Regions from separate parts of the Brevundimonas sp. Br13 genome, predicted to be linked through region 2. Evidence: riboswitches for the same ligand, from Rfam matches in the RefSeq annotation. Region 2 holds a riboswitch; the other holds the start of a gene.
What was found. Region 2 has a riboswitch for cobalamin ahead of metE (5-methyltetrahydropteroyltriglutamate--homocysteine S-methyltransferase). Riboswitches for the same ligand answer to the same signal wherever they lie in the genome.

Region 1 (14,917 bases), 1.3 Mb from region 2:
GCGCGCGCGGCGGCTCCGGCTCGGCCACGGCGAACAGCGGCAGATCGTCCAGGCGGGCCGCTGCCGCCTTCTCCCCTTCCAGCCGCTCCAGCACCGCCTTGGCCCGCGCCACCACCGCGGCCGGCGCCCCGGCCAGCTTGGCCACCTGAACGCCGTAGGATCGGTCCGCCGCCCCCGGCGCCGCCTCGTGCAGAAAGACCAGATCGCCGTTCCATTCCTTGGCCGTCATGGACAGGTTGCAGACGTGGTCCAGCCGCGTCTCCAACTGGGCCAGCTCATGATAGTGGGTGGCGAACAGGGTGCGGGCGCGATTGACGTCGTGCAGGGCCTCGGCCGTGGCCCAGGCGATGGCCAGGCCGTCATAGGTGGCCGTGCCGCGGCCGATCTCGTCCAGAACCACGAAGCTGCGCGGCGTGGCCTGGGTCAGGATGGCGGCGGTCTCGACCATCTCCATCATGAAGGTGGACCGGCCCCGCGCCAGGTCGTCGCCGGCGCCGACGCGGCTGAACAGCCGGTCGACCACGCCCAGACGCATGGCGCGCGCCGGTACGAAGGCCCCGGCCTGGGCCAGGATCACCAGAAGGGCGTTCTGGCGCAGGAAGGTCGACTTACCGGCCATGTTCGGCCCGGTGACGATAGCCAGGCGGGCGCAGTCCGATCCAGACCCGTCCAGGCGGGCGTTGTTGGGCGTATAGGGATCGCCGGCCGCCTTGACCGCCGCCTCGACCACCGGATGCCGCCCGGCCTCGACCGAGAAGACCAGACTGTCGTCCACCACCGGCCGAGTCGCCCCGGCCTCCTGGGCCCATTCCGCCAGGGCCGCATGGGCGTCCAGCTCGGCCAGAGCCTCCGCGACCGCCTGCAGCGGCTGGGCCAGGCGGGCGACTTCGCGCCGCCAGCCCTCGAAGGTCTCGGCCTCGATGGCCAGGGCGCGGTGACCGGCCTGGCTGATCCGGGCGTCCAGCTCCGACAGTTCGACCGTGGTGAACCGTACCTGGCTGGCCAGGGTCTGACGGTGGATGAAGGGACTGTCCGGCCCGGCCCGCAACAGGCCCTCCGCCGCCTTGGCCGAGGTTTCCAGGAAATAGCCCAGGACGGCGTTGTGCTTGACCTTGAAGGGTACGCCGGACTCGGCGACCGCCCGCGCCTCCAGATCGGCCACCACCCGGCGGCTGTCGTCGCGCAGGGTGCGGGCGGCGTCCAGTTCGGGGCGATAGTCGGGGCGCACGAAGCCGCCGTCGCGGGCCAGATGCGACGGTTCGTCCACCAGGCCGTCGATCAGATCGGCCTTCAGCCGCGACACCTCGGGCGACAGGTTCAGTCGGTCCAGGGCCAGGGCGATGCGGCGCGGCTGGCCGGTAAGCGGGTCCACCTGACCGATGAACAGGCCCGCGATCCCCTCGGCGACGGACAGGCCCACGCGCACCGCCGCCAGGTCGCGCGGACCGCCGCGCCCCAAGGCCAGCCGTCCGACCGCCCGCGCCACATCGGCCGACGCCTTCAGACCGTCGCGGAGGTCGCGCCGCAGATCGCGCCGCTCCAGCAGCCATTCGACGGCGTCCAGCTGTTCATTGATCGCCAGGGGGTCGCGCAGCGGTCGGGCGATCCGTTCCGCCAGGGCCCGGGCCCCGCCCGAGGTGACGGTGCGGTCGATACAGGCCAAGAGCGAGCCTTCACGTTCGCCCCTCTGCGTTCGGTCGATCTCCAGACTGGCGCGGGTCGCCGGGTCGATGGCCAGAAACCCGCTCTCGCCCAGACGGCGGGGCGGGGCCAGGGCCGGAACCTTGCCGGCCTGGGTCGTCTCCAGATAGGCGGCGATCAGGCCGAGCGCCGAGACCTCGGCCTCCTCGAAGGCGCCGAAACCGTCCAAGGCCGCAACCCCGTACAGCCGCTCGACCCGCGTCCGCGCCGCCTGGGGCTCGGCGATGGCCGAGGCCAGGGCCTGAACCACGCCGCCGGACCCGTCCAGGGCGTCCCGCGTCGTCGGGTCGGAATAGATCCGGTCAGTGACCAGAACCTCGGACGGGCGGAAGGCGGCCAGCGTCGCCCCGAGATCCTCCAGCGCACAGGCGACGCTGTCCACCGCGCCGGAAGACAGTTCGACCACCGCCACGGCCGCCCGACCCTTGCGCACCGCTGCGGCGGCCAGCCGGTTGGCGCCGCGCGCGTCCAAGAGACTGTCCTCGGTCAGGGTGCCGGGCGTCACCACCCGCACCACGCCGCGCTGGACCACGGCCTTGCCGCCGCGCTTCTTGGCCTCGGCCGGGTCTTCCAGCTGTTCGCAGATGGCCACCTTGTGGCCCAGGCGGATCAGCCGGGCCAGATAGCCCTCCATGGCGTGGACCGGCACCCCGGCCATGGGGATGTCCTCGCCCTGGTGCTTGCCCCGCTTGGTCAGGGTGATGCCCAGAGCCGCCGCCGCCACCTCGGCGTCCTTGAAGAACAGCTCGTAGAAGTCGCCCATGCGGAAGAACAGGATGGCGTCCGGCTGTCCGGCCTTGGCCGTCAGATACTGGGCCATGAAGGGCGTGGCGCCCTCCAGAGAGGCGGCGATGTCAGGCGGGTGAGAGACAGGGGCGTTCATGTTGCGACAGGGTGACGGATCGCGTCCTGGCGCTCAAGCCCGTTGACCGGCTCTTGCACAGGCTTGTCGCCCCTGCGATAGGCCGGATCAGGCGGTTAAGGGAACACGGTGAGACACCGTGGCTGTGCCCGCAACTGTAGGCGGCGAGAGCGTCGTCCGTCCGGGGTCTAGACCTCGGCGCCACTGGGTGACTGGGAAGGCGAGGACGGCGGTTTATGACCCGCAAGCCAGGAGACCTGGCCGCCGACGTCGCTCGCTCCTGTCCGGGACCAGACAGAGGCGCGGTTTCTCCGTGGAAGCGACCCGATCTTGCGTCGTCCCGGCCTCGCGGCCGGGCGGATCGGCTCGCTGGTCACGACCCTGCGCGCGCATTCGCCGGGCCGATACGGGGACATCGCTCACAATGAAGCGCTCCATTCTTTCATCGACGGCGGCCATGGCCGCCGTCATCGCCGCACCCGCTTTCGCCGATGAGGCGACCCAGCTGGACGAGGTCGTGGTCACCGCCACCCGCCTGCCCGCCATCGTCGCCGAGACGCCCGGCGCCCGGGTCATCGATTCTAGGATCATCGAGCAACGCGGCGCCGTCTTCGCCGCCGACATCCTGTCCGACGTGCCTGGCCTGTCGGTGACGCGAACGGGGGCCTTCGGCGGGATCGCCCAGGTCCGCATGCGCGGCGCGACGCCGGGCAAGACCCTGGTGCTGGTGGACGGGGCGCCGATCAATGATGCGGCCGAACCGAACGGCGCCTATGACTTCTCCAGCTTCGAACTGGCCGACATCGACCGGATCGAGGTGCTCAGTGGTCCGCAGTCGTCCCTGTGGGGATCGGACGCCATCGGCGGGGTGATTTCCTTCACCACGCGCGAAATCGATGGCGTTCGCGCCGAGGCCGAGGCCGGCAGCTTCGACACGGCGCGCGGTCGTCTGTCGGCCGGCGTCGCCAATGAGACCTACGCCTTCAGCGCCTATGTCTCGCGCTTCCAGACCGACGGGATTTCCGCGGCGGACAAGGCGGACGGCAATCCCGAGACCGACGGCTTTCGCAGCACGACCCTGGGCGCCAAGGGCCGCTATGTCCTGTCCGACGCGGTCAAGGTCGAAGGCGCGGCGCGCTGGAACGACAGCCACGCCGACATCGACGGCTTCCCCGCGCCTGACTATGTGCTGGCCGACACCGGCGACGCCCAGGACAGCGAACAGTGGTCGGGCTTCGGTCGGGTGACGGCCCAGGCTTTCGGTCTTGATCATCAGTTCAGCATCTCGGCGTCCGATCTGGAGCGCACCTCCTACAGCGACGGCTTCGGCTCGACCTTCAGCGGCGACCGTCAGGCCTACCGCTGGCAGGCGGACGGTCAGGCGCAAGGCGTGGACTACGCCTTCGGCGTCGAACGCAACGAGGCCTCGGCGGCCCTGTCGTCAGGTCTGTCGCGCGACCTGTCGATAACCTCGGTGTTCGGCGTGGCCCGGTATGACGCCGGCCCGCTGAACCTGAGCGGCGGATTGCGGTACGACGACACGGACGATTTCGGCTCAAAGACCACGGGGCGGATTTCGGCGGCCTATGATCTGGCCGGCGGCTTCATCCTGTCGGGCGCCTATGGCACAGGCTTCAAGGCCCCGACCGTCAGCCAAGCGGTGTGCGACTATTGTTTCGCGCCCCAGCCGTGGCCCGCGCTGAAGCCGGAGACGGCCGACAGCGTCGAGATCGCCCTGGGCTGGGCCTCCGCCGGCGGTCGGTTCGAGGGACGCGCGACCCTGTATCGGCTGAACGTCGAGGACCAAATCACCTATTCCGCCGGCCGCTACGTCAACGTCGCCAAGACGCGGTCGGACGGGCTCGAGCTGGAAGGCCGCGCGCGCCTCGGCGCCGGTTTCGACCTGACCTTGGCCTACGCCTGGACCGACGCTGCGGACCGCACCACGGGCGCTCGCCTGCTGCGCGTGCCCGAACACGCCGGTTCGGCGACCCTGGGCTGGACGGGGGATCGCCTGTCCGGCGCCCTGACCGTGCGGGCGGAAGGCGATCAGGACGACTCTGGCGGCTTTTCCACAGTGGTCCGCGAGAGCTTCGTCACGGCCAATCTGAACGCGGCCTACGCTTTGACGGACAAGGTCGCCCTGACGGCGCGGATCGAGAACCTGGGCGACGAACACTATCAGCAGGTGTTCGGCTATGGAAAGCCCGGCCGGTCGGCCTATGTCGGGGTCAGGCTGCGCTACTGATCAGGTTGCGGGCGTCGGCGGCGAAGGCCGCCGGCGCCTCCAGCGCCAGTTCCGACCAGTCCAGGTCGGGACCGGGCGCATGGGCGGCCGCCAATATGGCGCGCAGCTCGGCGGCGGAGGCCACGCTGGCCACCACCCGGTCCACCGCCTCCAGAGAAAAGGCGTAGGCCAGGGCGGCCTGCATCGGATCGCAGCGCCGTTCCGCCAGGCGCCGTCGGATGCGCGACAGGGCCTGATCATAGCCGGTCAAATGGGCCGGAAGATCGTCGCCGGGGGCGAACAACAGGCCGCCGGCGAAGACCGAAGACAGGTGGACCTGGGCCCCCAGGGCCTTGATCTCATCCAGAATTCCCTCGGCCGCCGCGCGCTGATCCAGAAGATTGCAGGCGACCTGAACCACATCGGCCTCCAGGCGCCGGGCTAGGAGGACGGGTCCGTCCTCGACCGTGGCGCAAAAGCCGATGCTGCGAAACAGGCCGCGGGCCTTCAAGGCCTGCAGCCGGTCCCAAAGGGCCCGCCCCTCGGCGCCGGCCAGGTCGGCGGGATTGTTGACCAGCAGGGCCTCGCCCCGCGGCAGGCCCAGACGTTCCAAGGAGCGGCGCGCCCGCGCCTCAACCCGATCCAGTCCTTCGCCCAGGCCGACGGTGCGAACCGTGACGCGGAAGGGGGAGGGGAAGGGCCAGGCCTGGCCCAACAGCCGTTCGCCGTCGCCGGTCGGCTTGGTCGCGATCACCTTGACCCCCGCGTCCGCTCCCGTCTGCAACAGGAAACGCATCGCGTCCTCGCGGGCGCCCGACGGGGCGGCCATGAGGGGCTTGGCGGCGCGCTCGGGCTCGGTCACCACGGCCAGGGCCAGGCGATCGACCGGCGATGGCGCCGAGGGAGAGGGTGGGGACTGCGTCACCCCCCGATCATGCCCCCCAAAGCTTAAGGGAGGTTGATCAAGACCTTACGCGAGTCTTACTCATCGACCGCCGATATGGGTCGGGCGCGCTCAGCCGTCGGCGTCGGGCTGCCGGTCCGGGTGGGCCGCCTGAAAGGCCGGATGGGCCTGGGCGGCGGCCTCGACCGCCACAAGGCGCGGCCAGGGCGTCAGGGCCAGATTGAACCGCCGCGCCGAATAGAGCTGTGGAATCAGATAGCAGTCCGCCAGTCCGGGACGATCGCCGAAACTCCAACCCGCACCGTGGCGCGCGACCAGGACCTCCAGAGCGTCGAAGCCCGGCGTAATCCAGCGCCCCGCCCAGGCGTCGACCGTCGCCTGATCGGCGCCGAACTCCTGACGCAGGGCGGTCAGGACGCGAAGATTGTTCAGCGGATGGATGTCGCAGCCGATCAGGGCCGCCATGGCCCGGACCTGGGCGCGGTCCTGGGCGTCCTTCGGCAACAGGGGCGGCTCGGGATGGGTCTCCTCCAGCCATTCCAGGATCGCCGGGCTTTGGGTCAGGACCGTCTCCCCCTGCTGCAAGGCGGGGGTCATGCCCTGGGGATTGATCGCCAGAAAGGCGGGGGCCTTCTGTTCGCCCTTGCGCAGATCAAGGGCCGCAGTCTGATAAGCCAGTCCCTTCAGCCCCAGGCCGATGCGGACCCGATAGCTGGCGCCGGACCGCCAATAGCCGTGCAGGATCATCAGACGATCTCGAAGCTCAGGGGCGCCAGACCCTCGATGGCGACCGCCACCTTGTCGCCGCGCACGATCGGCCCGACGCCGGATGGGGTTCCGGTGAAGATCAGGTCGCCCGGCTGAAGCGTCCAGAGCCCGCCCGCCGCCGCGACGATCTGGTCCGGGTTCAGGATCATGTCGCTGAGGACGCTGGATTGGCGGGTTTCGCCATTGACGGTCAGGACGATGGACCCGTCCGGGTTCGGCAGGGCGCCAAGGGTTATGGCGCCGCAGGGCGCCGACTGATCAAACCCCTTGGCGGCGTCCCAAGGGCGACCGGCCGCCTTGGCCTGGGCCTGCAGATCGCGTCGGGTCAGATCGCACCCGGCGGCCCAGCCGACGATCCGCCCGCCTTCGCCGATGGCCGCCACCAGCTCGGCCTCATAGTGCAGCTGGGCCGTCGCGGACGGGTAGGCCGGATCGGCGCTGTCGGTCACCACGGCGTCGGCCGGCTTCGAAAAGAAGAAGGGCGTCTGCTTCTCCGGATCCGACCCCATTTCTCGCGCATGGGCGGCGTAGTTCTGGCCCACGCACAGAATCCGCCGCACGGGAAACCGTCGCGCATCGCCGATGATCGGCAGGCTGGGCTGGGGTCGGGGCTCGAACAGAAAGGCGGTCATGGCGCCAATCTAAGGCGCCGGGACGGAGGTGACGAGGCCTTCACCGACATTGGCGACGACGGAACCTCGACAGGGGTGTGGCGTTGGCAGACGGGGTTCCCTATTCTAATGCCAAGCTTGAAACTGGAGCGCGCATCATGGCCACCACCAAGGCTCGAGAAGACATCAAGGCCGATCTGAAGACCCTGAAGGAGGATCTGAAGGCCGGCGCTCGTGAAGAAACCCAGCGCCTGCGCGAAAAGGCCGAGGAGGCCGAGGCCCGCCTGCGCGCCAAGAGCGAGGAAGTGCGCGAACAGGCCCGCACCTATTACGACGCCGCCCGCGTTCGGGGCCGCGAATATTACGACGACGCCGCCGAGCGCCTGGACGAAGCCCAGCGCTATGTCGTCGAACGGGTGCAGGAGCGTCCGCTCCAGTCCACGGCCATCGCCCTGGGCGTCGGTCTGGTGCTGGGCATGCTGCTGGCCGGTCGCCGCCGCTGATGTTCAAGGGCATCCTCAAGCGCGCCGTGGCGACCGCCGTGGTCGCCGCCAGCGTCTTTTTGGCCGTCATCTTCCTGGGCGTCGCTGTGTTCTACGCCCTCCAATTGATGACCACGCCCTTGGGCGCGGCCGCCATCACCTTCGGCCTGTTCGCCTTGACGGCCCTGATCGTCGCCCTCGTCTTCCTGAAGCGCGCCGAAGGGGACGATGAGGACGAGGAGGAGGAGCCGGAGGGTCTGGCCGGCAAGATCCTGCATATGGTGCGCGAACGCCCCGTGATCGGGGTGGTCGGCGGACTGGGGGCCGCCTTCCTGCTGCTGCGGAATCCCGCCCTGGCCGCGATCGTGGCCAGCATGGTGGCCGACCGCAAGATGGAGCATCGCGGCTACGGTCGACGCCGCCGGCGCTAGGACGAATCGACATTCAGCGCATCCAGAGGATGGAAGCGGCGATGTGGACGAAGGCGAGGTAGTGTCGCGCCAGCCTATCGAAGCGGGTGGCGAAGCGGCGGAAGTGCTTGAGCTTGTTGAAGCAACGCTCGACGCAGTTGCGCAGCTTGTAGATCAGGGGATCGTGCGGGATCTGTGCCTTGCGAGATCGGGTCGAGGGTATGACAGCCTCGGCTCCGATCCTGGCCAGATGGGCGCGTAGGCTGTTGGCGTCATAGGCGCGGTCGGCGAGCACGGCGGCGGGGCGGTGGCCTTCCAGAAGGGCCGGCGCCGCCAGGATGTCGTGGCTCTGACCGGCTGCGATAAGGAAGCGAACGGGCCGTCCGAGCGTGTCGCAGGCCATGTGGACCTTGGTCGTCAGTCCACCTCTGGAACGCCCCACAGCCGGGTCGGGGCCCCCTTTTTTTGGCCGCTGCCCCGGCCGGTCGTCGCTTGTTGGTGGGCCCGCACAAGGGTCGAATCCAGCATCAGATACTGGTTGTCGCGATCCTTGATCAGGTCGTCGAACACCTTCTCCCAAACCCCCGCCGCCGCCCAGCGGCTGAAGCGCTTGTGCGCCGTCTTCCACTTGCCGTAGCGCTCCGGGAGATCCTGCCAATGCGCACCGGAGCGCAGCACCCAGAGCACCCCGTTCACGAACAGTCGGTTGTCGGACCCCGTCCGCCCGGGGTCCGACGCCTTACCCGGCAGCAACGGCGCGATCCGCAACCACTGCGCCTCGTCCAGCTCATAACGCTTCACGCCCATCACAAACCTCCGCCAAAGCGGAGACCTATGAATCACGCATCAAGCCCCGCGTGAATCCCTGAATGTCGATTGGACCTAGTCTTTCCTTTCTCTGTCGCGGGCGGAACGCCCCGCGACCGGGAACGTTGATCCACCGACGGACGAACGGCTGCGAGGCCGCCGTCGGAAACATCAACGCAGGAGAGCTAAACCCATGATTCGCTGGGCAATTATCTTCCTGGTCGTGGCTTTGATCGCAGCCGTTCTCGGCTTCGGCGGCATCGCGAACTTCTCGTTCGAGATCGCCAAATTCATCGCCGTGATCGCCATCATCCTGTTCGTCATCGCCCTTGTGGCCGGCGGACTTCGCGGACGCGGCGCGCCTCGATTGTAAAGGGCGTCGAGCTTCAAAACGGAAAGGGCCGGAACGCGAGTTCCGGCCCTTTCTTCATGCCGAGGTCCTTATGGGCCGTGGCCGAGATGGAAAGGCGGCGTCAGACCGCCGCCTTTTCCAGCATGCCCGGCGCGTTCGGATCGGGCGCCGTCGCCGCGCGGCGGGTGTCTTGGCGACGCGGAAGCCTCCACACCTGATGCGGCCTGTAGGCCGCGCCGTCCCAGGCCAGGGCGGTGACCGTGATGGTCTTGGCGTCCCACTCCACCTGATTGAAGCCGGGCGGCGATCCCCGCTCCCGATGCGACAAGGTTCCGCAACCCACCGCATAGGAACAGCGATCCGCCAGGTCGATCGCCAGGGCGAAGGGCACATGGACATGGCCCGTCATGATCAGATCCACGCCCGCCTCGGCGAAGATCAGCGCCGCCTCGTCCCCGCGCTTGACCTCACCGGTCATCGGCGCCCCGATCATCTCGATCAGCGGATGGTGACAGGCGAGGATGCGCAGCGCCCCGATCGGCGCCTGCCGCAGGGCCTCGGCCGCGCGCCGGGTCTGGTCCAGATCGATGACCCCCTTTGACCAGTTGGGCCGCGCCTGCCAGCCGCGCGCCGTGACGACGCCGCGCACCATGACGGTCTCATTGCAGAACTGGCCGTCGTGGGCCGGAAACCCGGTCGCCGTCTCGAACGCTTTCCAGGGATGGAACAGCCTTGCGACCGCGTCCCAGTAGGGGACGTCGTGGTTGCCGACGATGACGAAGCGCGGCTCGGGCATGGCGCGCATCCAGCGACCCGCCGCCGCGAACTCCTTGGGATAGCCCTTCTGGGTGATGTCGCCTGTGATCAGGACCAGGTCGTTGGGCGTGGCGTGGGCGTATTCCAGGGCGGCGGCGACCGCCCCCTTGTGCTCACATCCGAAATGAACATCGGAAAACTGGAGAATACGCCCCATTACAGACTGTCCTCGGCGGCGGGGGGTTTGGGCGCCAGGGCGCGAAACGCCTTGGGAATGAACCGCACCGTCGCCTCGGGGCTCAGAAGAAGGGGTTCGCCGTCGATCACGGCGGGAATCTTGGACCGAGCGCGCACGTCGATCCGCTTGGCGGGGCGGGTCGAGACCGCGGGATCATGGCGCCAGTCGCTGAACAGGGCCGTCGCCGCCAGTCGGAAGGCCTGGGTGGCGTCCGACGGATCCAGCGCCGCCGCCTCCAGCCCCGTCGGCTCCTCCATCGCCTTGGAGATCATCGGGCTGATCAACACCAGGGCTTCGGCGCGGCGACGGCCGCCTCCGTCCAGGCTGAACCTCAATCGGCCGGAAAAGGCTCGCTTCAGCGCCCGTCGAGCATAGGCCCAGGCCAGTCTCAGCTTTCCGGTCCGCATCGCCTCCCGCGCCGGGGCCCAAAGGGCCGGCGATCCCAGGATGGCCGCGCAGTAGAAATATTCCCCGCCGACCTCGCCGCCGGACACCGTCTGGGGCTCGCCCTCCTCCAGGGCGTGGCGCAAGGCCGCCTTCCAATCGCCGGTGCCGTAAAGCGCCTTGGGCAACATATTCATGGTGCCCCCGGGCAGGGGGGCGATCATCGGACCGTCCGGCCTGGCCTTGGCCGCCACCGAACGGGCCGTGCCGTCCCCGGCGAGAACGAAGATGACGTCGGGCGTTGCGGCGAAGGCGTCGGCGATGGCCTGGTCGAAGCCGCCGCCTTGCAACAGCATGACCTGGCTCTCCACCTGATAGTCGGCCAGGATCGCCTCGACCTCTGCGACGGCGCGCGGTCCGACGCCGCCTGACAGCGGATTCACCAGAATGACCAACCGCTTCAGCGACGCATGAGGCGTCAGGACGCGGCCCGCGTCCGGGCGCGGCCCGCCCGCCCCTGTGTCGGGCTCAGAGCTCAGGATGTCGGTCATGTCGGGCCGAACGCCTGCCAAGCCGAGCCGTTCCCCTCAGCATGACTCGAACGTCGCTTTGACGCCTCAGCGGCTGGGGCTGGGCGTTCGGCCGATCAAGGCTTGACCGTGGGCCCAGGCCGTCGCGATCCATCCGTCCATGGTCCGGCCGGCGGTCTCGACCGAACCCGCCCTGATCGACAGAACCAGCGTCAGGGCGCCGATCAAGGCCAGCAGAACCAGCAGGGTGTTGACCAGGGACGCCGCCGAGACTCTGCGCTTGCGTTTGCGAGGCCGCGACCAGATCGGTCCCTCGGCGCCGGCCGAAGCCCGCGTCAGTGTGGAAAATCGCATCGTCCTGCCCCCATAAGCTTGACTGCCGTGCGGCGATTTTAGCCGCTTCAGCGGAACAGTGATAGACAAGGGAACCGGTGCGGGAGTCCAGCGTTCTCGTATTCGGGGCGAACCCAGGATAAAGGAATTCACCATGAACAAGGCCATCATCGCCATAGCCGGCGCCGGTCTTCTGGCTTCGGCCTGCGCCAGCGATCCTTACGGCGGCACCAACCAGACGGTGCGCCAGGGCGCCATCGGCGCGGGCCTCGGCGCCGTGGCGGGCGCGGTCATCGGCAACAATGTCGGCGGCGGCAATGCGGCCACCGGCGCCCTGATCGGCGGCGCCCTGGGCGGTGCGGCCGGCGCGGTGCGCGGCTCTCAGGCGGACCGCAACAACCAGCAGCGTTATCGCGACAGCCAGGGTCGCTACTACTACTGCTACGACAACCGCCAGGACGAATGCTACTGGGACAATGGCCAACGGCGCTATTGAGCCTCAGGGTTTCTGAACGGACGTGAGACGGTTCGCGTCCGTTCAACCGGGCGGCTCGTCGGCGACGGGCCGCCCTTTTTGCGTCTGCAGACGCACAACCGAGGGGGACGGTATGAGATATCTGACGATTTCGGCATTGGGTTTGGCTGCGGCCGTGTCGGCCTGCGCCACCGCGCCTTCGCGAGACGCAATCGTGACGGGCGAATCGCCGTGCGCGCCGGTGCGGTTCGACATCTATTTCCGTGAAGGCGAGGCTCGGCTTACGCCTGCGGCCGATCAGGCGATCACGGCGGCGGCGAATGTGCTGAAGACCTGCGACGTTCGGCGGGTCCAGGTGCTGGGCCTCGCGGACGCCACGGGCGGGTCTGCGGCCAACCTCAGCCTCTCTCAACAGAGGGCGCGGTCCGTGGCCCAGGCCTTGAACACCGCCGGCCTGCCCGCCCCCGTCTTCGACGTGGCCGCCGCCGGGGACGTCGGCGCAGTCACTACCGAGGGCGCTGCCGAGCCGTTGCGCCGCCGCACCGAGGTGGCGATCGACGCCCATCCTCGCTGATCCCGTAAAGGCGCCCTGACAGGGGCGGTCTCCCGGCCTAAAAGGCCGATCATGCGCCTTCTTTTCTCCATCCTGTTCAAGGCCGGCCGGCTCCGCGACGGCTCCAGAGTCGGGGTGCGCCTGCTGCTGGTCTTGAACCTCGGCCTGCTGCTGGGCCTGGCCGGTCCGGCCCTGGCCCAGGTCCGAAGCCAAGCCCCCGTCGAGAGGGGCGCTCAGGGCGCGCAGAACATCCGGGCGGAACTCATTCCTCTGACGCGCTGGGCGGCGCCGGGCTCCACCGCCGTGGTGGCGGTGCGACAGCAGATCGCCGAGGGGTGGCACACCTATTGGCGCAACCCCGGCGATTCCGGGGGCCCCACCACCCTGAACTGGCGCCTTCCGCCGGGGGTCGAGGCCGGCGACATCGTCTGGCCCCTGCCGACCCGCCAGCGGCTGATGAGCCTGGTCAACTACGGCTATTCGGGCGAGGTCTATCTGCCCGTGCCGATCGAGATCCCGGCCTCGGCCCGACCCGGCACCACCCTGCCCCTGGTCGCCGACGCCCTGCTTCTGGTGTGCAGCGACCAGATGTGCGTGCCGGTGCAGATGAGCCTGAGGCTGGACCTGCCGATCCGGGAGGGGGCGCCGCCGCTGGACCCGGATCACGGCCGGGCGCTCCAGGCCGTGCTCGAGGCCGCGCCACGCCCTGCGGGGATCGAGGCGCGCGCCGCGCTCGAGAACGGCGTCCTGACCCTGTCGGCGGCGGGCGGACCGCTGGCGGAGATCATGGGCCGCGCGCCGGGCGTGACCCAGGCCTATTTCTATCCCTACGACAGCAGCGTGATCGACCATGCGGCGGCCCAGTCGGGCCAGGCCGGCCCCCGGGGGCTGAGCCTGACCCTGACTCCCGGGGCCGATCTGAAGGCTCAGGGCCTGACCCGGCCGGTGTCCGGCGTCCTGGCCACCGACGCCGGCGCCTGGGAGATCACGGCCCAGCCCGGTCCCCCCCTGCCCGGAACGGCCGGCGGCGCGGCCCTCAGCGGCGAGGCCGCCCCCCCCGCCGAAGGGGCCGGCGCGGGCTTGATCCTGCAGTCGATCCTGTTCGCCTTCGTCGGCGGACTGATCCTGAACCTGATGCCCTGCGTCTTCCCCATACTGGCGATGAAGGCCGCCGCCCTGGCCGTCTCGGCCCATCAGGCCGGCGAGGCGCGGCGCGACGGCCTGCTGTTCCTGGCCGGGGTCCTGTCCAGCTTCCTGGTCCTGGCGGGCGTCCTGCTGATCCTGCGCGCGGGCGGCGAGGCCATAGGCTGGGGCTTCCAGCTTCAGTCGCCGGCGGTGATCGCGGGCCTGGCCCTGCTGATGCTGGGCGTCGGCCTGAACCTGTCGGGCGTCTTCCATGTCGGGGCAGGACTGCAGGGGGCCGGCGCCGGTCCCCTGTCGCGGCTGCCCGGCGGCGTGGGGGCCTTCTTCACCGGGGTGCTGGCCGTGGTCGTCGCCGCCCCCTGCACCGCCCCCTTCATGGCCGCCGCCCTGGGCGCAGCCCTGCTGGCGCCCTGGCCGGCGGCCCTGGCGATCTTCCTGATGCTGGGCCTGGGCCTGGCCCTGCCCTATGTGGCGATCAGCCTGTCGCCCGGCCTGTTGCGACGCTTCCCCCGGCCGGGGCCGTGGATGGAGCGGCTGAAGGCCTTGCTGGCCTTCCCCATGTACGGCGCGGCCCTGTGGCTGGTCTGGGTCTTTTCGCGCCAGACGGGACCCGACGCCTTGGCCCTGGTCCTCGCTGCGGGCCTGATGCTGGCCTTCGGTCTGTGGCTGTCCGGCATGAACCAGGCGCGCCGGGCCCAGGGCGGGACCGCCGTGGTCAGCGCCGTCGCCGCCACCCTGGCCCTGCTCTTCGCCGTCGGTTTCGCCGGTCTGGCCGCCACCCGACCGCCGTCCGCGGCGGCGGCCGAGACCGGTTCCCTCACAGCCGCCCACTGGTCGGCCGAGGCCGTCCGCGCCGCCCAGGCCGCAGGCCGTCCCGTCCTGGTCAACTTCACCGCCGACTGGTGCGTCACCTGCAAGATCAATGAGCGCGCCGCCCTGTCCTCGCCCCGCGTCGCCGAGGCCCTGAAGGCGTCGAACACCCTCTATCTGGTCGGCGACTGGACCCGCCGCGACGACGCCATCAGCCGTGAACTGGAGCGTCACGGCCGCTCGGGCGTGCCCCTGTATCTGCTGTATCCGGCGGAAGGCGGCGAGCCCCGCGTTCTGCCGCAACTGTTGACTGAAGGCCTGGTCCTCGAGGCGCTCCGCCCCGTCAAAACGACTAGACCTCAGGCTGAGGCGGGGCGGTGATCACTTCGACATTGTCGTTCAGCAAATAGGACAGTTCCGACAGGGCCGTAGCGCGCTCTGCGGGGGTAGCGGCGGCCTGAACCGCCTGGACCTTTTTCGGCATGTCCTCGGAGATGCCGCGCAGGATGCATTTCAGATCGCCGTCGGTGCCCCGTTCCTTCAGAATCAGATGGCCCTGCAGGTCCAGGGC
Region 2 (14,917 bases):
GACCGTGCCGACCATGTCCCACTTGCGACGCTTGAAGTCGATCTTGCGGTACAGGGTCTTGGCGCCGCCGCCGCGGAAGCGGACCGCGACGCGACCGCCCTGCCCGCGACCGCCCGACTTGGTCAGGCCTTCGGTCAGCGACTTTTCCGGACGGCCCTTGTGGAGTTCCGAACGGTCGACCAGCACGAGGGCGCGACGGCCCGGCGAAGTCGGATTGTAATGTTTCAAGGCCATCTGATCAGAGCCCCGTGGTGACGTCGATCGACTGGCCGTCGGCCAGGGTCACGATCGCTTTTTTGATGTCGACGCGACGGCCGAGGATGCCCCGGAAGCGCTTGGTCTTGCCCTTTTGGACCAGGGTGTTGACCTTGACGACGTTGACTTTGAACAGGCTTTCGACCGCAGCGGCGATCTCGTCCTTGGTCGCCGTGTCGGCGACGCGGAAGACGACCTTGTTCTGCTCGGACAGGATCGTGGCCTTTTCGGTGATCACCGGGGCCAGGATGGTGTCGTAGTGCTTGGCGGTAGGTTGAGCGGCCATTACGCGGCTTCCTTATCGCTGAAGCGGGCTTCGATCGCCTCGACGGCGGCCTTGGTCAGCACCAGCTTGTCGGCCCGCAGGATGTCATAGACGTTCAGGCCGGCGTTCGGCAGCACGTCGATGTGCGGGATGTTGCGGGCGGCCAGACCGAAGTTGGCGTCGACTTCCGGACCCGCGATGATCAGAGCCTTGGTCCAACCCAGCTTGCCCAGCGTCTCGCGCAGGGCGGCCGTCTTGGCTTCCGTGACCGAGACGCTGTCGACGACGACCAAGTCGCCCGACTTCACCTTGGACGACAGGGCGTGACGCAGGGCCAAGGCGCGAATCTTCTTCGGCAGGGAGAAGCCGTGATCGCGAACGACCGGACCGAAGGCGCGCGAGCCGCCGACGAACTGCGGCGCACGGCGCGAACCGTGACGGGCGCCGCCGGTGCCCTTCTGCTTGTACATCTTCTTACCCGTACGAGAGTTCTCGTTGCGGGTCTGAACCTTGTGCGTGCCGGCGCGGCGCTTGGCCAGCTGCCAGCTGACGGTGCGGGCCAGGATGTCGCCGCGGATTTCGGAGATGCCGAAGACGGCGTCCGAGAGCTCCACGTCGCCGGCAGCCTTGCCGTCGAGTTTGATGACCGAGAGTTTCATTACGCTTCACCGCCTTCGGTCGCTTCGACGGCCGGCGCTTCTTCAGCGGGCGTCTCAGCGGGTTGAGCGGCCTTGTTCGACTTCACGGCGCCGGGGAACGGAGCCTCGGCCGGACGGGCCTTCTTGATGGCGTCGCGAACCTTGACGTAGGCGCCGTCATGACCGGGGACAGCGCCCTTGATCAGGATCAGGCCACGCTCGGCGTCCACGCGGACGACGGTCAGGTTCTGGGTGGTGACGGTTTCGGCGCCGTAGTGGCCGGCCATCTTCTTGCCGGGGAAGGTACGGCCCGGGTCCTGACGGTTACCCGTCGAACCATGCGAACGGTGCGACAGCGACACGCCGTGCGTGGCGCGCAGACCGCCGAAGTTCCAGCGCTTCATGGCGCCGGCGAAACCCTTACCGATGGTCTCGCCCTGGATATCGACCTTCTGGCCCGCCACAAAGTGGTCGGCCGACAGTTCGGCGCCCACGTCCAGCAGACCGTCCGCATCGACGCGGAACTCGGTCACATAGGCCTTGGGCTCGACTTCCGCCTTGGCGAAGGTCTCGCGTTGAGCCTTGTTGGTGTTCTTAGCCTTCTTCGCGCCAGCGCCCAGCTGGAGAGCGACGTAGCCGTCACGCTCCTGGGTACGTTGGCCGACGACTTGGCAGCCGTCGAGCTGCAGCACAGTGACCGGAACGTGCGCGCCGTCATCGGCGAACACGCGGGTCATGCCCAGCTTCTTGGCGATCACGCCCGTGCGCATCGGATCCCGCCTCTTTCTACTTAAATCTTGATCTCGACGTCCACGCCGGCGGACAGGTCGAGCTTCATGAGCGCGTCCACGGTCTGCGGGGTGGGGTCGACGATGTCGAGCACGCGCTTGTGCGTGCGGATTTCAAACTGCTCACGCGACTTCTTATCGACGTGCGGAGAGCGGTTCACGGTGAACTTTTCGATCAGGGTCGGCAGCGGAATCGGACCACGGACAGTGGCGCCGGTGCGCTTGGCGGTGTTGACGATCTCGCGCGTCGAAAAATCGAGGACGCGGTGATCAAAGGCCTTGAGCCTGATGCGGATGCTTTGATCCATATCGGTGCTTACTTCCAATGCGGTCGGAGGACCGCGTCCCTGTGAACCATTTCAAAGACCGAAGGCCTTCGGGCGCTAGGCCCTCAGGGTACGCAAATCCGCAAAAACGATCGGCCCACGCAGTCGCCTGCGAAGGCCGTTAAAGTCCTGGGTCACTGCAAAGAACAGGGTCTCAGGTCGTTCCTGCGAACCGCGTCTGCATCCGGGGATGCACAGCCGGTCCAACAAGAGTGGCGGCTTATGCCTAGCGATTCCGATTTCGTCAAGCGCGGAACCAAGAGCGGCGATAGGATTTTCCGCGCCGGTCGGAGGACGGTCGAACACCGCCTCCGCTGGCCGCAAATGATCAGGCCGCCGCCGTCTCCCCCGCCCTCATGAGCCGCGCCGCCGTCACCATATTGGCGAGCGCCGCCTCAGTCTCGGGCCAAGCCCGCGTCTTCAACCCGCAATCCGGATTCACCCAAAGCCGGTCCTGCGGCAGTTTGCGCGCCGCCGCCTTCAGCAGGGCGGTCATCGCCTCGACCGTGGGGACGCGCGGCGAGTGGATGTCATAGACGCCCGGCCCGATCTCGGCCGGATAGCGGTAGTCGGAGAAGGCGTCGAGCAGCTCCATCCTGGACCGCGAGGTCTCGATGGAGATGACGTCGGCGTCCATGGCCCCGATGGCCTGAATGATGTCGTTGAACTCCGAATAGCACATATGGGTGTGGATCTGGGTTTCGTCTCGCACCCCCGAGGCCGTGATGCGGAAGCTCTCGACCGCCCATTCCAGATAGTCGTCCCAGTCGGCGCGCCGCAGGGGCAGGCCTTCGCGCAGGGCGGCCTCGTCGATCTGGATGACGGCGGCGCCGGCGGCCTCCAGGTCGATCACCTCATCGCGGATGGCGAAGGCGATCTGGCGGCAGGTGGTGCTGCGCGGCTGGTCGTCGCGCACGAAGGACCAGTTCAGAATCGTGACGGGGCCCGTCAGCATGCCTTTCACCGGTCTGTTGGTCAGACCCTGCGCATAGCGCCACCATTCGACCGTCATCGGCCTCGGCCGCGCGACGTCGCCATAGAGGATCGGCGGGCGCACGCAGCGCGAACCGTAGGACTGCACCCAGGCGGCCTTTGTGAAGACGAAGCCGGACAAGTGCTCGCCAAAATACTGGACCATGTCGTTGCGCTCGAACTCGCCGTGGACCAGGACATCCAGGCCGAGCGCCTCCTGCCACTTGACCGTTCGCGCGGTCTCGTCGCGCAGCAAGCGGGCGTAGGCCGCATCGTCGATGACGCCTCGCCCGTGATCAGCGCGCGCCTTTCGGATCTCAGCCGTCTGAGGAAAGGAGCCGATGGTGGTGGTCGGATAGGCGGGCAGATTCAGACGCCCTCGCTGAACCTGGCGACGAATTTCAAAGCAGGAGTTTCTGAGCGCCAGGGCGGGGTCGGCATCGGCGGCTCGCGCCTGGACCTTGGGGTCGTTGATGCGCGGTGAAGTGCGACGTGAGGCGACCGAGGAGGTCGAGGCGTCGAGCGCCGCTTTCACCGCGCCGCGGCCTTCATTCAACGCCCGCGCCAGGGTGGCCAACTCGGCCACCTTCTGCACGGCGAAGGCCAGCCAGTCCTTGATCTCGGGATCGAGCCCGGTCTCCCGTTCCAGGTCAATAGGCGTATGCAACAAGGAGCAGGACGGAGCGATCACCACCCTGCGTCCAGCCGCGACCAAAGGCTCCACCTTGTCCAGCACGGCGTTGAGGTCGACCTTCCAGACATTGCGGCCGTCAATGACGCCGAGCGAAAGCACCTGGTCGGGGCGCGCCCCCGACGCGACCTGGGCCAACTGCTCCGGCGCCCGGATCAGGTCGATGTGCAGTCCGTGAACCGGCAGGCGCAGCACGGCCTCCAGATTATCCCCGAGCCCACCGAAATAGGTGGTCAGCATCAGCTTGATCGGCGGCGTCACGTCGGTCAGCACACGATAGGCGTGGTCGTAAGCCGCCTTCGCCTCATCGCTCAGATCGGTGACCAGGCAGGGCTCGTCCATCTGCACCCAGGTGGCGCCGGCGCGGGCCAGGGACCGCAGCACCTCGGCATAGATCGGCAGCAGGCGCGGCAGCAGGCTGAGGACGTCAAACGGCTCGCCCCGCGTCTTGCCCAGCAGGAGATAAGAGACCGGTCCCAGCAGCACCGGCCGGGTCTCGATCCCCAGCGCCCTGGCCTCCAGATATTCGTCCAGCGCCTTGGTCGAGCCGAGACGGAACACCTGATCGAAGGTGAACTCCGGCGCGAGATAATGGTAGTTGGTGTCGAACCATTTGGTCATCTCCATGGCCGGCGTCCCCTCGCCGCTCGCATGGACATGGCCGTGCGCACACGGCTGGCTGTCGCCTCGCGATCCACGGGCCATGGCGAAATAGGTCGCCAGATCGACCCGCTCCCCGCGCCAGCCGTAGGCGGCCGGCACGGCGCCCACCATGGCCGTCAGGTCGAGCACATGATCATAGAGAGAGAAGTCGTTGGACGGCACGACGTCGGCCCCCAGGTCGCGCTGGCGCGCCCAGGTCGGGGCGCGCAGCTCAGCGGCGGTAGACAGGAGGGTCTCGGCGTCGGTCTTGCCGGCCCAATAGGCCTCGAGCGCGGTCTTCAGCTCTCTCTTGGGGCCGATGCGGGGAAAGCCGAGGGTGGCGACCTGGACGGTGTGGCGGGTCATGACGTTCGAAACCTGTGTTGTGGCCAGGCTTCGGACAGGGTCGCGCGGACGCCGACGCGGACGTGCAGGGTCCGGCGGCGCGCATGCGGCCTGACCGGACACCCCGCCGGAGGACGTTATCTGTCGGGGCAGGTCTCCTGGCTCACGGGTCGACACCTAGGGTCCGGCCTTCCCGGCGTGAACGCCAGTGACACGAGATGGACCTTCGACTCGCCGCTTACAGTTGCGGGGGCAGCGCCGGTTTCACACCGGCTTCCCTCTTAGCTCCACGCGCTCCGAAGACCACGTGCAGACCACGACGGCTGAGGATGCCTCACAATAAGCAAGCCGTCAATACACATAAGGATATGCTTATACGATTATGCGATTGCCACATCTTAACACTTTGCCTCCAGATACGCCCACCCCTGACACATTGCGACCACAAGGCGTGGCGGATGGGCAACACGACAGTTTCAAGACACTTACGTAACGACGATTTAATGCTCAGCTTCGTCTTCGCCTGATAGCAGCCGCCCTCCCCGGACCCCCATCCGGGTCGAGACTGCTAAGGACAAAAGAAAATGAAGACGATCCTCCTCGCCACGGCCGCCGCCCTGTTCGCCGCCCCGGCCTTCGCCCAAGACGCCGTCGGCTCGGTCGGCGTGACCTATTCCAACCCCTCGATCGAGGTCGCCGGCAACGATGTCGACGCCGACGTCTGGACCGTGGACGGCACGGTCGCCCTGCCGGCCGCTGACTGGACCGTGACCCTGAACGGCGCCGTCGACTACACCAAGGCCTTCGGTGAAGAAGACTTCACCGGCGTCGCCGCCGCCCACCTGACCAAGATGTGGACCTCGGACGTCCGCGCCGGCGCCTTCGTCGCCGCCAACGGCATCGGCTCGGGCGATGAGCCGGTCTGGACCGTCGGCGCCGAGGCCCAGAAGTACCTGTCCAACGCGACCCTGACCGGCCTGGTCGCCTACACCACGGCCGACGACGCAGACGCCGACATCTGGACCGTCGGCGGCGACGCCGCCTTCTACGTCATGCCGAACCTGCGCCTGAACGCCGGCGTCAGCTACAACAACGTCGATGTCGCCGGCGGCGACGTGGACGCCTGGACCTACGGCGTTGGCGCCGAGTACGAAATCGAGAACAGCCCGTTCTCGGTCGGCGCTTCCTACACCCGCGCCGACATCGAGTCGGTCGACGTCGACACCTGGTCGGTCGGCCTGCGCTACAGCTTCGGCGGCGGTCTGCAAGCCCGCGACCGGGCCGGCGCCAACCTGGGCGTTTCGGCCATCACCAGCGTCCTGGGCGCCTTCTAAGCCTGACGGCCTGCTGACTAAAAAGAGCCCCGGCGGAGCGATCCGCCGGGGCTTTTTCATCGCCGCCGTCCCATTGCGGAAGATCCGGGGTTCCACGACCGGAGCCTTCCAGCGGCGAGAAGCGGATGTCAGCGTCCGATTTGAACGGAGCCTGAGCCGACGATTGACCGGGAGACCGAGCCGGTCGCCGCCGCAACATAGACGCTGCCGGACCCCGCTATCGCCGCGTTGAGGTCGCGGGTCGTCCCTCCGTAGTGAACCTCGCCTGACCCGCCGATCGACACCGACAGCTTGTCCAGACGGCCCTGGCGCACGGTCACGCCGCCCGACCCGCCGATCGAAATATCCCCCTGGCCCGAGACAGCCGCCACATCGACCCGGCCCGTGCCCCCGACGCTGGTCTTCAGATTTCCAGTCGCGCCCGCCGCGACGGAGCCTGAACCGCCCACATTGGCTTCCAAGCTGCGTGAAGCGCCGGCTCGGATCGAGCCTGAGCCGCCGACGCTCAGTTCCAAGGCGCCGTCGACATTGGCAACCGTCCACGAGCCGCACCCGCCGCTGTCCAGTTCGACCGAACGCGCGCCGCGTCCCACGGCGCCGAAAACAGCGCCCTCCGCGCTGACGTCCACATCACGCGGGGTGCGCAACACGATCAGCGGCGCGTCTTCCAGACGGACGCGGCCCAGGTTGCGCACCTCGACACTGGCGCCTTCGCCAGGTTGGGCGGCGCCCGCACGCCCGGCGTTGCAGTTTCGGACGTCGCCGCCCCACATCCCGGTGCGACGCAGGCCGCCGTCGATGCGGACGTCCCGTCCCTGACGACGCACCTGGAGCGCCGGCAACCGGGAGCGTCCCTGCGTCACCTCCACGGCGACGTCCTGGCGGTCTTCGACGATGACGACGACGCGCGCGACAGCGTTGCGGATTTCGACCTCGGCGGCAGACGCCGGCGCGGCTGCGGCGCAGGCCGTCAATGCGGCGGCGGCGATCAGAACGGTCTTCATGAGAGCTCCCTTTCCCTGACTATGGGAGAAGGGTGATCGCCCGGGCGACCGAAGTCATTTTAACTTCAGGTCATGAACCCGAATTAACCTGGCGCCCCGCCTCAGGCCCGGATCTCTCCCGCTCCGTCGGCGGCGCCGATCTGGGGTTCGAAGTCGCGTTCGAACTGGGCGATCCGGCTCTTCAACAATCCGGCGCGCTTCAGGGCCAGAGAAGCCGCCCAGCGGGCCGCCAGCTCGGGCGTCCCCATGGCGTCGGTGCAACGCGGGCGTCCGCCGCGGCTGCGAAGGACGGCGTTGGTGAACAGGGCTCCGTTTCGGAAACGCGACGGCCAGGTCTGGAAGTCCATCGACAGGCTGACGCAGAACCGATCCAGATTCTCAACCCTGTGCGGCGCATACAGAGGCCAGGTCAGCGCCCGGCCCGGCTCCAGATCGATGATCTGCGCCTCTCGCTCGAAGGCCAGGTCATAGGGCAGTTCCTCGGTCGTCTGGCGGGCGACCACCTGTTCCATGTTCCGTTCCGGCAATCGCCGCTCGTCGCCGGGATAGACGTAGATCCGCTTGCGCCCCCGCATGTGGAACAGGACCACCCCTGCCGCGTCGAAATGATAGGGCACCCGCGCCTTGGGCGACGACAGGATCAGCTGACCGGCGTTCCGAACGGCTCTAAGACCGGGGTAGGTCGCCTGGATCTTGCGAAATTCGTCCATGGCGGCGGCCCAAAGCTCTGGCCAGCCGGTCTCCACGCTCCGCAAATTGACCCACAGCCGGCCCTGTTTGATGGCCTCCAGCAGGGCCTCGCCGGACAGCCGCCCTCGCGCGCCGGTCCGCAGACTGACCTGCCCCGCCTCGTCATAGTCATACAGGTTGATGTCGAACAGTTCGGCGGGATAGCGATCCAACACCGTCGCCAGGACCGCATCCTCGGCGAACCCCTGATCGACCAGGGTGTGCGGGTGGTCCGCCGCCTCTGAGATCGGACCGGGATAGCGGGTGCGTCGTTCGTTCATCGGCTTTCCTCGGCTTCGCTTAGACGTGGGCCACGCGGGTCGGGCCTTTGCGCTTGGCCGCCGCCTTGCTCACGGCGGACCGAAGGGCGAAGGCGGCGCCGCGCAACTGGCCAAGGGAGGAGGCTTCGCAGGCCTCGATGGTGGACCAGCGGCGACGCAGAGAGTTGCGCAGGGCCTGCCCCCGTCCTCCGGCTCCGCCCAGGGCGGCCACGGCCGCCTCGCCTAGGCTCCGGCCCAGGCCGGGCCGGATCACCACCGCCTCCCGCACCGTCTGGCGCGCATTGACGAAATACTTCTTGTACCCCTCGCCTTCGAAACCGAAGTCGAAGACGCGGAAGCCGTCCGCCGCCGCCAACCGCATTGTGTCCATGCTCAACAGAATGCCGGGCGAACACCGCGCCAGCCGCGGCTCATAGGCCGGGAACCAGAAGTGGTAATGACGGCCGGCGTGGAGCGAGAACTCCAGCGCCACCAGGCTGTCGCCGGCGTGCATGACGGCCATCGAGGCGCCGAAGTCTTCGTGCCGGGCCAGCATCAGGGCGTGCAGCAGGTCGCGTGTCCATCCGCAGGCGAAGATGTCGTGCAGACCGGATCGACGGTACTGGGCCGCCTTCAGGGCGATCAGACGGTCCAGGAGAAACGGGTCGCGCAGGCCCGCCTCGACGCGGATCGGCCCAAGCTCGGCCTCGAGACTGCGACGGGCGCGCTCCTTGTCCTTGAAATACTTGCCGTAGGTCGATCGCCGCTCGGCGTACCAGGCCTCGTAACCGGGCTCCGACATGGCGACCTGGACCGTTCCTCGCGCCTGCCCCGCTTGGGCCGGCCCCACCCAGCTCGGCACATTAAGCCTTCGCGGGTTCAGCACGCCGGCGACCGCCTCCAGACTGAGCATCTCGTCCTCGGCGGCGATGACGCCGTGGTAGTCGTTCATCGGGGCGCCCAGCGGCTGCACCGCGCCGCCGCGCCTCTGGTGGGGAAAGAAACCCACAATCCGCTCGCCCCGCCGAAACACGGCGACGGCGGCGCCCGGGCAGACGCGGGCGGCGATCTCGGTGAATTCCCACCGGAAATAGGGGCTTGCCAGGGCGGGGTTGGTTAAGGTCCACCGCCGCCACAGGTCGACGGCGGCGGGATCCATCGCCTCCGCCTTCATGATCTCGACCTGCAGCGTTTCCGCCATGACGCCCTCGCGCGACCTCGACAGGCGAGGTCCGTTCCATCACGCCTCCTAACCAATCTGCTGTTTCGTTAGGGTTCACCGGCATGGTGAACGTCTGTTGACGCATGAGGAGGGAGCCGTGGCGCTCCGGATGCGTTGGCTCCGTCTCGGACGCCCCGCGTCTCCTTGGAAATGAAGCCGATGACCGACACCCGCCCCGATGACCGCAAAGTCGAAAATGAAAACCTGCGCCCGGACTCCGACGGCGAGCCGCCGCGCCCGGCGACGGAGCCAAAGGGCGCCGAAGGCTCCAGCAATTCAGGAAAGACGGCGACGGACCCGGCGACAGGGGAAGCGAACTGACCCCGCTGCCATCGTCCCCCGACCTTCCAGGATTATTCATGCCCCCTCGTTTCATCGTCCTGGCGCCAACCGTCGCCGCCCTGACCGTCGCGGGCTTGGCTGTCGCCGCCTGCGATCCCAACGACGACCGTCCGTCCGCCGCCCCCGCAGAGCAGACCGCCCAGGTCGGGGCGCAGGGCCGTCTGTCGCGCGACGCCATCGAGAACACCGCCTATTCCCCGCCGTCGACCGAGGGTGAAGGTGCGAGCCCTGCGGCTCGACCGCAACCGGACCCCGCCCTGATCCGCGCCCAAGTGCTGTTGCAACGCGCCCGCTTCTCGCCAGGCGCCATCGACGGTTTGGAAGGGTCCAACATGCGTCAGGCCGTCTCCGCCTTTCAGAAGGTCCAGGGTCTGCCCGTCAACGGCCGCCTCGACGCCGAGGTCATGGGGCGGTTGCGCGCCGCCAGCCAGGGTGCCGTGACCTCTACCTATGAGATAACCCAACAGGACGTTTCGGCTTCCTATCTTGGCATAGTCCCGACCGAGCTGGAGGCCCAGGGCCGGGCGCCGTCTATGGGCTACGCCAATATCGTCGAAGCGCTGGCCGAGCGCTTTCATGTGACCGAGGACCTGCTGAGGGCCCTGAATCCTGCGGCAGACTTCAACCGCCCAGGCCAGAAGTTGCTGGTTCCCGCGATCAATACGACGCCCTTGGCTGCGGATGTCGAAAGAATTGAGGTGGACAAGGCCCAAGGCGCGGTGCGGGCCTATGGCGCGGACGGGACGCTGCTCGCCTATTTCCCGGCGACGATCGGCAGTCGGGACAATCCCACCCCGACGGGCACGGTCAAGGTCAACGGCGTCGCCCGCAATCCCGACTATGTCTACGACCCGTCAAAGCTCAGCTATGGCGATCTGGATCGCAAGGTGGTCGTGGCCCCCGGGCCCAACAATCCTGTGGGCGTGGTCTGGATCGATCTGAACAAGCCCAGCTACGGCATCCACGGCACGCCGGATCCACATCTGGTCGGCAAGACCGCGTCGCACGGCTGCGTTCGCCTGACCAATTGGGACGCCTGGACCCTGGCCGACAAGGTCAAGCCAGGCGTGACTGTCCGCTTCGTCTAGGTGCTGGACCTAGTGGACGGCGCCGAAGGGCGTCCCGTCCCAGAAGTCGCAGTTGTGACGAGCGAAGAAGGCGTCATCCAGTCGATCGCCCTGGGCCGTAAACACCCGAACCGGCCCCGCGCCCGCCACACGGGGCCATTCAGCGCCGAAATCCTGCTGTCCGAATCCGGCCCACAGGCCCTGCATGCGGAGCGACAACGCCTTCTGCTCTGGCGTGAACCGGTCGACGTCGGCGAAGATCCAACTGGTCCCGAAGACATAGGCCAGTTCGCTGGCGTGATAAGCGCCCAGGTCCAGGCCCACGATCCCGTCGGGCAGGACGAATGGGGCGTCGCGATCGGCGAACTCATATCCCCAGACTGGCGTATAGCGCGACAGCTGACGCCGCAGGGCCTGGGACGGACAGGCGAACCTCTGGTCGGTGAAGTTGGCGGCGATGGCATAGGCCGGGCCATCCGGGCCGACCGGATAGCGGTCCAGCACGCGGGGACCGACATCGCCGTACATCCACAGCGTCTCCTTCTGGTAGCGGTCCATGTCCTTGACTTCATTGGCGAACAGACGCCCCTCGTCCAGATTGGTCCCGACGATGACGGGCACGCGGGTGAACCGCCCTTGGTCGATAGCCAGGGCGGGGTTTTCAGGCACGGTCGCATCGGTGTGCACCGGTCCCCACGACCCTGGGCCGTTGATGCCCGCCCGAACTGACGGCGCCCGCGACAGACGCCAGGCGGGCAAGGCCTTCAGGCAGGCGATCTGATCGGCGCCGGTGCAGCCCAAACGCCGGGCGAAGAGCGGGCCGGAGGCGGCGGCCTCTTCAGCGCTGACCAGAGACGAGGGCTCCAGACAGCCGCCGCTTTGCAGGATCATCCTCTGATAGAGACCCTCGGCCTGGGGCGAGGTCATCAGATAACAGGCGGCCCAGGCGCCGGCGCTTTCCGTGAACAGGGTGACATTGGCCGGGTCTCCGCCGAAGGCGGCGACGTTGCGGTTCACCCATTTCAGCGCCGCCAACTGATCCATCAGGCCGAAGTTGCCGCCGAACCCCTCACCCTCAGCCTGGAACTGAGGATGCGCCAGCCAGCCGAGGGCCCCCAGCCGGTAGTTCAAAGTGACGACCACCCGGTCCTGATCCACCGCCAGCCGCGACGGATCGTAGTTGGCGCCCGAGCCCACGGTGAAGGCGCCGCCCGGTATATAGACCATGACAGGCCGGCGCCGCTGCGGTTCGCCGGCCGGGGCGTAGATGTTGAGGTAGAGGCAATCCTCTGACCCGACCACCAGACCGCCCCCGCCGCCCAATATCGCCTTGCGCCCTATAGCCTGGGTGCAGTCGGACCCTATGCGGGTGGCGTCGCGCACCCCGCTCCAGCCTTCAACGGGCTGAGGCGCCCGCCAGCGCAGTTCGCCGACGGGCGGGCGCGCGAAGGGCACGCCCAGAAACGCCCGCGCGCCCGCGCCCTCTACGCCCCGAACCGTCCCGGCCTCGGTGGCGGCGAGAACCGGGCGAGCGTCCGGCGCAAACTTAATGGAGAGGACCTTGCCCGGATGGACGGCGCAGGCCGCCAGAACGAGGGACGCGAACAGCAGCGACAGCAGACGCATAGAGAACCTTGGCCGTGACGAAGCGACTTTAACGCGCGCGCCCGTGCAAATATCCCTGTGCGAACCGATTCAGTCCCGCAGAACGACCTAGGGCCAAAGGCGCTGTCGCAGCCAGGCGTCGCCGTCGCGGGTGAAGCGCAGCCGGTCATGCAGGCGGAACGGCCGGTCGCGCCAGAATTCGACGACATGGGGCGTCACCCGCCAGCCGCTCCACCGCTCAGGACGCGGCACATCCAGGTCCTCAAAACGCGCAGTCTCGCGGGCGACGGCCGCCTCCAGGGTCTGGCGATCGTCCAGCGGTCGCGACTGGTCCGAGGCCCAGGCGCCGATGCGGCTCTCGCGGGCCCGGCTGGCGAAATAGTCGTCGGCCTCCTGAGGCGTCACCGGTTCGACTGAGCCTCGCACCCGCACCTGACGGCGCAGCGACTTCCAGTGAAAGGTCAAGGCGGCGACCGGCCGCGCCGCCAGTTCGACGCCCTTGGCGCTTTCGCGGTTCGAATAGAAGGTGAAGCCGCGCGCATCGACGTCCTTCAACAACACGATCCGCGCGTCCGGCATGCCGTCGGCGTCCACGGTGGACAGGGTCATGGCGTTGGAATCATTGACCTCATGCGCGCGCGCCTCAGCGAGCCACTCGATGAAGGGACCGATCGGTTCGGTGCGGTCGAACAGGCTTTCGTCGCCGTTGGCGGCCAGGGCGGCGGCGTAGTCGCGAGCGTATTCCTCTCGCGACGGACTGGGCGGGATCACTGGTGCGGTCATGCGCAGGATTTAGACTGTGAAGGAGCCGATGAAAATGATCGGGATCAAATCCCCCCTCCCCGCCGTCCAGATCAAGCTGGTTAACCCGGCGTTGACCCTAAGGCGCGAACGGTAGCGAAATGAGCCCTTCTCATTTCCGATCAGACGCCGATGCGGTTCGAGACGCCCTTTCCACCTTGGGGCTTCAGGACGCCGCCGACGCTGAATCGCTGAAGGCGGCCTTCCGCGCGGCGGTCAAGGCGGCGCGCCCGGACCAGCCTGGCGGAGACGCCGATCGGTTTCGCAGAGTCATCGCCGCCTATCGCCTGGTCCAGGCCTACAGGCCCGGCGACGCCGCGCCGAGGACGCCGGACCGCCCCGCCGCCCCGCCTGTGCTCAGCCTCAGCCCCTTGCAGGCGGTCGCGGGCGCCAAGATTGATCTGCGGCTGGGTGCGCGCACGATCCGGGTCGCGGCGCCGCCGGGCCTTCGAACCGGAGAGACGCTGCGGCTGCGCGGCGGGGCGGCCGACGGGGCGGACCTTCTCCTGGCGGTGCTGATCCGCCCCCAGGACGGCCTGTCGGTCCTGGGCGACGATCTGTTCATGAGTTGGCCGACGCCTCAGCGCCTGTTGCAGGAAGGCGGTCGGGTCGAGATCGACACCCACGCTGGAACACGCTCCGCCTGGATCACGCCGGACCGTGCGGCGCCGGTCCGCATTCGGCTGAAAAACCTGGGCCTGCCGGCCCGCGGGTCACGCTCCGCAGGCCATCTGTTCGTCACCTTGACGCCGTCGTCCGACACGCGGTCCCCGGCCGAAGACCTGCTGGCGCAGTTCACCCGGGCCTGGACGCCGGAACGGCTGGCGGCCTGAGGCCGCAAAGCGCTTCGCGAACCCGGCGTGACGGTTTCGCCGGCCGCCGTCATGCTCTAAGCGTCGCCCTATGTCGCACAACACCTTCGGCCATCTGTTTCGCGTGACCACCTGGGGCGAAAGCCACGGCCCAGCCATCGGCTGCGTCGTGGACGGCTGCCCGCCGCTGATCCCTCTGACCGAGGCCGATCTTCAGCCTTGGCTTGACCAGAGAAAGCCCGGCGGTTCGCGCTTCGTGACCCAGAGGCGCGAAAGCGACACCGCGCAGATTCTGTCGGGCGTGTTCGACGACGGCGAGGGCCCGGTCACGACCGGCACGCCCATCTCGATCCTGATCCAAAACGAGGACCAGAGATCCAAGGACTATGGCGAGATCGCGCGGGCCTATCGTCCCGGCCATGCCGACTTCACCTATCAGACCAAATACGGCGTCCGCGATCCGCGCGGCGGCGGGCGCTCGTCGGCGCGCGAGACGGCCAGCCGGGTGGCGGCGGGGGCTGTGGCGCGCAAGGTGCTGGGCGACGGCGTGAAAATCCGGGCCGGCGTGGTGCAGATCGGGCCGCACCGGATCGCACCGGACGCCATTGATTTCGACGCCGTGCACGGCAACCCGCTGTTCGCCGCCTCCAGCGCGGTCGTAGCGGAATGGGAGGCCTATCTGGACGCGGTCCGCAAGGCCGGCTCGTCCATCGGCGCCGTTGTCGCCCTGGAGGTGACGGGCGTCCCCGCCGGCTGGGGCGCGCCGCTCTACGGCAAGCTGGATTCCGAACTGGCCGCCGCCCTGATGTCGATCAACGC

Region 1: linked by a shared signal. The riboswitch ahead of ACZ5M6_RS02675 (TonB-dependent receptor plug domain-containing protein) and the one ahead of metE (5-methyltetrahydropteroyltriglutamate--homocysteine S-methyltransferase) in region 2 are both predicted to bind cobalamin.

Annotation. Positions count from the first base shown of each region.
Region 1 covers NZ_AP044008.1:545,987-560,903, forward strand. The annotation lists gene mutS (DNA mismatch repair protein MutS) at 1-2,584, opposite strand, end outside; cobalamin riboswitch at 2,635-2,842, shown strand; gene ACZ5M6_RS02675 (TonB-dependent receptor plug domain-containing protein) at 2,988-4,811, shown strand; gene ACZ5M6_RS02680 (aldo/keto reductase) at 4,795-5,715, opposite strand; gene maiA (maleylacetoacetate isomerase) at 5,806-6,441, opposite strand; gene ACZ5M6_RS02690 (fumarylacetoacetate hydrolase family protein) at 6,441-7,094, opposite strand; gene ACZ5M6_RS02695 (ElaB/YgaM/YqjD family protein) at 7,232-7,576, shown strand; gene ACZ5M6_RS02700 (hypothetical protein) at 7,576-7,986, shown strand; partial or broken gene ACZ5M6_RS02705 (IS5 family transposase) at 8,000-8,766, opposite strand; gene ACZ5M6_RS02710 (DUF1328 domain-containing protein) at 8,966-9,145, shown strand; gene ACZ5M6_RS02715 (metallophosphoesterase family protein) at 9,246-10,097, opposite strand; gene ACZ5M6_RS02720 (diacylglycerol/lipid kinase family protein) at 10,097-11,053, opposite strand; gene ACZ5M6_RS02725 (hypothetical protein) at 11,120-11,386, opposite strand; gene ACZ5M6_RS02730 (YMGG-like glycine zipper-containing protein) at 11,520-11,861, shown strand; gene ACZ5M6_RS02735 (OmpA family protein) at 11,974-12,414, shown strand; gene ACZ5M6_RS02740 (protein-disulfide reductase DsbD family protein) at 12,466-14,727, shown strand; gene ACZ5M6_RS02745 (hypothetical protein) at 14,699-14,917, opposite strand, start outside.
Region 2 covers NZ_AP044008.1:1,843,107-1,858,023, reverse strand. The annotation lists gene rplB (50S ribosomal protein L2) at 1-234, opposite strand, end outside; gene ACZ5M6_RS09115 (50S ribosomal protein L23) at 239-541, opposite strand; gene rplD (50S ribosomal protein L4) at 541-1,179, opposite strand; gene rplC (50S ribosomal protein L3) at 1,179-1,928, opposite strand; gene rpsJ (30S ribosomal protein S10) at 1,949-2,254, opposite strand; gene metE (5-methyltetrahydropteroyltriglutamate--homocysteine S-methyltransferase) at 2,601-4,943, opposite strand; cobalamin riboswitch at 5,054-5,256, opposite strand; gene ACZ5M6_RS09090 (porin) at 5,507-6,256, shown strand; gene ACZ5M6_RS09085 (head GIN domain-containing protein) at 6,385-7,260, opposite strand; gene ACZ5M6_RS09080 (transcriptional regulator) at 7,362-8,270, opposite strand; gene ACZ5M6_RS09075 (GNAT family N-acetyltransferase) at 8,290-9,450, opposite strand; gene ACZ5M6_RS09070 (hypothetical protein) at 9,631-9,792, shown strand; gene ACZ5M6_RS09065 (L,D-transpeptidase family protein) at 9,831-10,901, shown strand; gene ACZ5M6_RS09060 (carboxylesterase/lipase family protein) at 10,911-12,506, opposite strand; gene pdxH (pyridoxamine 5'-phosphate oxidase) at 12,594-13,268, opposite strand; gene ACZ5M6_RS09050 (DnaJ C-terminal domain-containing protein) at 13,388-14,119, shown strand; gene aroC (chorismate synthase) at 14,190-14,917, shown strand, end outside.